Regions from separate parts of the Paenibacillus sp. Aloe-11 genome, predicted to be linked through region 2. Evidence: riboswitches for the same ligand, from Rfam matches in the RefSeq annotation. Region 2 holds a riboswitch; the other holds the start of a gene.

Region 1 (3,419 bases), on a different contig from region 2:
TCATTCGCTTAGGAAAACAACGGACCGCTTTTTTGCCCACACCCCTTTTGAACCGAACATCGTCTTTGAAAGTGATGATCCAGCTACGGTAAGAGGGTTGATCCAAACCGGGCTTGGCATCTCCTTTATTCCTTCTATCCTGTGGAAGAACGTCGTAACCGAAGACATCAAGCTGCTTCAAATCAGGGAGCCTCGATGTATGCGCACAATCTATCTGTCCTATCCTCCCGGGGAGCTGCACACCGATATAGAGAAATCGTTTTTCGAATTCATCATTATATTTTTCCAGAATATTGCTCAGCGTTGACGATTTAGATACCACTGGCTGACTACGGCATTAATGATGAGCAATTGGCTCTTTTGCGTGCATCACTGTAACATTCAAAAAGAGAGTGTCTTCAAGCCTGTGATGGCTGAAGACACTCCCTTTTGAATGTTATGACTTTCCATTTTTATGAATTGACTGTCTGTCCTTTTTCTTCTACCTGGATAGCTGCGCCTACACTGGCACCTGCAAGAATCCCCTTTTGCTTATTAGAATACAAGGAATCCATATAGGTTCGGGTTTCTGCGACTACGATGCCTGACAAGCCGAGCAGTGCAATCAGGTTGGGAAAGGCCATCATTGCGTTAAAGATATCTGCCAGCAGCCAGATGGCATCCAGCTTGATGAACGCGCCTCCGGCAACCAGGGCAATGAACAGATATCGGTATGGCTTAATCCACTTGACGCCAAGCAAATATTCAACACAGCGTTCCCCGTAGTAATTCCAGCCGAGCATGGTCGTGAACGCGAACATAATCAGAATGATCGTGAGCAGCTCTGCGCCAAGCGGGAACGCGCTGGAGAAGGCTTGCTGAGTCATCAGGCCCGCATCAGTAGGTCCGCTCCACACACCGCTTACCAACAGTGTCAGCCCGGTCATTAGACAAATAACCATGGTGTCAATAAACACGCCTGTCATGGAGATCAGCCCTTGCTCCGCAGGCCATTTGGTTTTGGCGGCTGCGGCTGCAATCGGTGCGCTTCCCAGTCCGGCCTCATTGGCAAAAATACCTCTGGCTACCCCGCTGCGCATCGCCAGCATAATGGTAGCCCCGGCAAAGCCACCCGTCGCAGACGTAGTCGAAAACGCGGAGTGCAGCACAAGTGCGATTGCGGCCGGAAGCTGGTCCGCAAACCGAATCAGTACGATGATACAAATCAGCACGTATAAGCCTGTTTTAAAAGGAACGACCTTGGTTGATACCTTGGCAATGCTTTTGAGTCCTCCAATGGTAACCAGTGCTGTAAGGGTAGCAATTATCAACGCCGTTACAATCGGCGGAACGCCAAAGCTGTTTTCGGTCGAAGACACAATGGCTTTGACCTGCGGGAACGTTCCAATGCCGAACAGCGCCACCAGCATGCCCGAAAAGGCAAACAGCATCGCCAGCGGTTTAAAGCGGCGTCCCAGACCATTTTCAATATAATACATCGGGCCACCGGAAAACTGTCCATTCCGATCCTTCACCCGGTATTTTACCGCAAGCACACCTTCCGCATATTTCGTCGCCATCCCGAAAAAGGCAGCCACGACCATCCAGAACAAGGCACCCGGCCCGCCCAGCTTAATCGCCGTCGCTACGCCGACAATACTTCCTGTGCCAACTGTAGCCGCCAACGCCGTGCTCAGGGCCGCAAAGCTGCTTACATCTCCGCTGCCTTCATTTGGGGCCTTGCCGATCAGCTTGATCGCCAAAGGCAGGCGAAATACCTGCAGCATTTTTAAACGTATGGTCAGCCACAATCCCGTTCCCATCACGAGAATGATAAGCGGCGCTCCCCATATCCAACTGCTAATCGTTTCTAACACATGTACCAAATTCATTTCAACCCGCTCCTCCAGCATATTAAAAAACAAAAAAGAGTCAAATCAGCTGATTCGACTCCTGGAGAGGTTAAAGGCACGAAAAAATACAACCCTTTTGCGCAGGTTGCTGCCACTACATAGCTTATAAAAAAATAGGGCATCCCCTGTCACAGGTTATTCGCGTCTCTGTCCTTTTGCCTGAGAGTTTAAGCAGATGTTCTCTGCCGTGCACCTTCGGCGCCCAATTAAGGGTCTCTCCAGAGTTCTGTCCGTTTACGGTCCCGCTTGCTGTAATCAGCCAAGCACCTGAGAGTTTTGCCCCTTCGGTCGGAACCTTCGTTCCATCTCCCGCAAACATCAACCAGACATATGAAATTGTTTTTTATTATACAGAAAGCTTTCAGTTTATTACAAGTGAAAAATTTGTGAAGCCCTCTGAGATACAGTCATCCGTCTGCACAAAAAAACGGGCACAGCATAGCGCATCCTTACGATGTACTCTGTTGCACCCGTCCAAGAAGATATGAAGTTACACAAAATTACAGCTCTTCACCATTCGTTGCAATTACATTTTTGTACCAGTTAAAGGAGTCTTTTTTGGAGCGTTTGAGTGTTCCATTACCGTCATCATCCAGATCGACATAAATAAATCCGTAGCGCTTGGACATCTCAGAAGTAGACATACTTACAAGGTCGATAGGCCCCCAGCTCGTATAACCGATCAGATCAACACCGTCGGCAATCGCTTCCTTCATTTGGGCAATATGCTGACGCAAGTAATCAATGCGATAGGTGTCATGCACAGAACCGTCTTCTTCCACCTTATCATACGCACCCAAGCCATTTTCCACGATGAACAGCGGCTTTTGATAGCGGTCATAAAACGTATTCAGCGTAACACGCAGCCCGATCGGATCGATTTGCCATCCCCAGTCGGAGGACTGCAGATACGGATTTTTCACGCCGCCAATCAGGTTGCCTGCTGCTTTCTCGCCTTCCGGGCCCGCAGATACGGTCAAAGTCATGTAATAGCTGAAGGAGATAAAATCGACCGTGTTATTTTTCAAAATTTCAGCATCGCCGGGTTCTGTTTGCAGAACAATATTATTTTCTTCAAAATAACGGTTCATGTAGTTGGAATATTCCCCACGGGCATGTACGTCCGTAAAGAACAGGTTCATCTGATTTTCATGCTGGGCTTTCAGTATATCCTCAGGGTTACACGTATGTGGATAGCTTTCTATACGGGCCAGCATACAGCCGATTTGAGCGCCCGGGATGATCTCATGTCCCCGTTTGGTCGCCAGTGCGCTTGCTACAAATTGATGATGCAATGCTTGATATATCGCTTGCTGTTTGTTTTCTACACGGTCAATCACCACACCGCCGCCTGTGAACGGACTCATAGTCATTACATTGATTTCATTAAAGGTCAGCCAGTATTTTACTTTATCCTTATAGCGTGTAAATACCGTTTCGGCATAATTCACGTAATGCTGTATGACTTCGCGTCCCAGCCAGCCATTATACTTTTGCGTCAGACCTAGCGGTGTTTCATAATGTGAC
Region 2 (3,419 bases):
ATGACGGACGGAATATGATGATCATAAATCCCTGCACCAAGAAAGCTGACATGTGTGTCTGTGTTGGCATTATGCCCGGCCAGCTCGGCCAGATGGCGGGTTAAGGCTCTTTCGTCCAGTCGAGAGGACATGGGCAGCTCGCCCTGATATCGGATTTCTGCTGGAATATCACTAAATAAATCGTCAATGGACGATACGCCGACCACACGCAGCATTTCGGTTTGGTCCTGTTCGGTCATGGGCAGATAGCGATGCTGCTTCATAGGTTCTGGCTCCTTTCGAAAAGCAAAATGTAAAGTCGTAAATTGGCTAATACATAATCGTGAACTGGAAAATCCAGAAGTCCATATCTCCTTGTTCGCTTTATAGAAATGAAAAGAGTCTAGGATCAGCGTGAACGTTTATAAAAAGGCGCTGCTACCACCTCGGCGCGCAGGCGTTTGCCACGGATCTCGACCTCCAGCGGTGTGGATAGGGCGCTAAACCGGCTGTCCACCAAGGCCAGACCCAGATTGCGTTTTAAGGTTGGCGATTGGGTTCCCGTTGTAACCTCACCGATTTGCTGTCCTTCCGCGAATACCGGGTAATGGGCGCGCGGGATACCGCGATCCAGCAATTCCAGTCCGATCAGCTTGCGGGGAATACCTTGCTCCTTCTGGCGCTGCAGCGCTTCTCTGCCGATAAAATCTCCCTTGCCCAGCTTAACGAAAAAGCCCAAGCCAGCCTCAAGCGGTGAAATCGTGGCAGATAGCTCTTGTCCGTACAAGGGCAGCCGTGCCTCAAAGCGCAGCGTATCCCGGGCACCAAGCCCGGCGGGAATCAGACCATACGACTCACCTGCGCGAAGCAATCCTTCCCATACAGCCGCTGCTTCCGCTGCAGGTATATACATTTCAAAACCATCTTCACCTGTATATCCGGTGCGGGAGACGAGTGCTTTCACTCCGAACAGCTGCACGTTCTCACGGAATCGGAAGGAGACCAGATTGGTTATATCCGTATCTGTCACGGCTGCCATAATACGCGCTGCTTCCGGGCCTTGCAACGCCAGCAATGCTATGGCATCCGACACATTTTCGAGATGAACGGATGCAGGCACGTGGCGCATAAGCCAATCCCAATCCTTGTCGATGTTGGAGGCATTGACAACAAGCATGTAGCGCTCCGGTCCTTTGCAGTACACAAGCAGGTCATCCACCACACCACCATCAGGGTAACACAAGAGCGAGTACTGGGCCTGACCCGGTTCCAACTGGCTGACATCGTTCGTCGTTACCTGTTGCAGAAAAGCTTGGGCTTCTTTGCCTTCAACCAAAAACTCGCCCATATGCGATACATCGAATAATCCCGCATGTTGGCGGACGGCCTCATGCTCCTTTTGAATGCCGCTAAACTGCACAGGGAGCTCCCAGCCTCCAAAGTCAATGCAACGGACTCCGGGCAGCGTCCCGTAAGAAGAATACAGCGGCGTTTTGCGCAAGTTAGTCATTTTTCCACTCCTATCCGGTATTATCGGCTAAACAAAAAAGACAGGCCGAAAAAAACGTATAGACGGCGGTCTATACTCTTTTTTCAGCTCTGTCCTTGATACCTGAAAGTTACCCCGGTGTGTACCAGGTTTCCTCTTGGGTGATCCGCTTCATCGCGAATGCTCTCCAGAGATGCGTCCGGCAGAGGTCCTTTTGCCTGAGAGATTCACCTGCCGTGCAGGTTTACTCCTTCGGCGCTACCTTTGGAAACAAATACTGTTACCGGGTTATGCCAGCAACAAAACTTGCTCCGATTCGCATGTGCCTCTGTCTCACAGCACTGTCTTACAAGCGATAATAGCTATGCGAATCCTGGCAGTCTCTCCCTCCGCGTTCATCCGCGTTTGCAGTTGTCGGGGTGTTTCCACAAGCATTGGCTATAACCCATTAATACGCAAATTCATTCAAAATGTCAATAAAAATGTCATGAAAATCAATCTAAAAAACATTTAATACATAAATAAGGATATGTAAGCGTTTGTTATACCTTGTCATATTTTGGTTTACAACGCTTTTTACAGTGATATGAAGTATTTTTGTTAGTATTATTGACATAGGTATTCTTGTTGTCATAATCTTAACCTGTCTAGTATAGGTGGGCAGAAGCAATTACATTCCCTTGGAAGTGAGGCGGAAGCAGGATGAGCGAAGTGAAACAGCAGCTTTGGTATACGGAGGAGCATGAATGGGTTGAGCGTATAGAGGATGGAAAGGTTCGAATCGGTATTACAGATTTTGCACAGCACCAACTGGGTGACATTGTTTTTGTGGAGTTGCCTGAGGAGGGAGCAGCAATTGAACAAGGAGCGGAGGTTGGTACGATTGAATCGGTGAAGACGGTATCCGATTTGTTTGCTCCGGTGACGGGAATCATATTAAGGGTGAATGAAACGTTGGAAACTACGCCTGAGCTGGTGAACGAGTCTCCCTATGAAAAAGGCTGGATGATCGAGGTCGAGATCAGCAACGATGTGGAGGAAGCTCTGGGCAAGCTATTGTCTGCGGATGAGTACGAGAGATTGACTGCCGAAGGGTAATAATAAAGTCATATCGTGTCGAATTATGACGTTTCGATCTGAAATTTGTAAGTTGCTGTGTTGAATAGCCAAAAATGACCTCATATTCCACAGTAAAGTGTCAAGTGGAGGATGAGGTCATTTTATATCACATATTTTTCGTTTTGTTCATGCCGGTATCCGGCGTTTAAACTCTAGTCTGCGGACTGGCCATTTTAGCGCATATAGCCGCCCTTGCCGTCTGATCGGGCATAACCGTCCCTGAAATTTTTCACAGATGCCTCCAAACTTTCATAGCCTGCAAAGGAACCGCTACTTATGGTATATCCCATATCATCGAAGAAATCGCCGTAAGTAACGGCCTGTCCGGTGGCTCCTCCATGTTCTCGCTTGCTGGCCCCACCGTGACCAATCGAAAGCCCCTTAACTATGGCATGACCGCTCACCGTATAATACCCCTTAACTAAAGCGCTTTCAACCACCTGTCCATATTCCGAAACTTCTGCTTGTTCAGTAACAACGGCTTGATCCCCTACATGACTATGACCTGTTATTTTTGCAGAACCGTCTGCAATCGCATACCCGCTTAGGGTAGCGGATTCGCCGATCTGGGCGCTTCCACGCACCAGCGCATAGTCTGTAATCTTGGCTGAGCCGCTTACTCTTGCGGCACCGCGCACCACAGCAAAATCTTCAATGCGGACATTCCCGGTCACGGTTGCACTGTCAAGAACCTTGGCATTCTTAGCCACATAGACACTATCATCGACCCGAGCGGTGTCGGCTACGAAACCTCCGCCATTTCTGTGTACATGCCCCCTGATGCCGGTACTTTCTTCAACCTTGCGCATTTGCGGTTCAGCATTTTCCAAGG

Evidence for each region. A riboswitch is a leader RNA that binds a small molecule or an ion and turns the genes downstream of it on or off. The one in region 2 is predicted to bind glycine.
Region 1: linked by a shared signal. The riboswitch ahead of WG8_RS18485 (alanine/glycine:cation symporter family protein) and the one ahead of gcvT (glycine cleavage system aminomethyltransferase GcvT) in region 2 are both predicted to bind glycine.

What each region holds. Positions count from the first base shown of each region.
Region 1 covers NZ_JH601059.1:69,120-72,538, forward strand. Annotated here, with positions in the region: gene WG8_RS18480 (LysR family transcriptional regulator) at 1-307, shown strand, start outside; gene WG8_RS18485 (alanine/glycine:cation symporter family protein) at 453-1,871, opposite strand; glycine riboswitch at 2,030-2,124, opposite strand; gene WG8_RS18490 (glycoside hydrolase family 1 protein) at 2,393-3,419, opposite strand, start outside.
Region 2 covers NZ_JH601057.1:98,214-101,632, reverse strand. Annotated here, with positions in the region: partial or broken gene WG8_RS28715 (glycine dehydrogenase) at 1-263, opposite strand, end outside; gene gcvT (glycine cleavage system aminomethyltransferase GcvT) at 389-1,489, opposite strand; glycine riboswitch at 1,569-1,664, opposite strand; glycine riboswitch at 1,665-1,867, opposite strand; gene gcvH (glycine cleavage system protein GcvH) at 2,171-2,566, shown strand; gene WG8_RS17685 (DUF6055 domain-containing protein) at 2,761-3,419, opposite strand, start outside.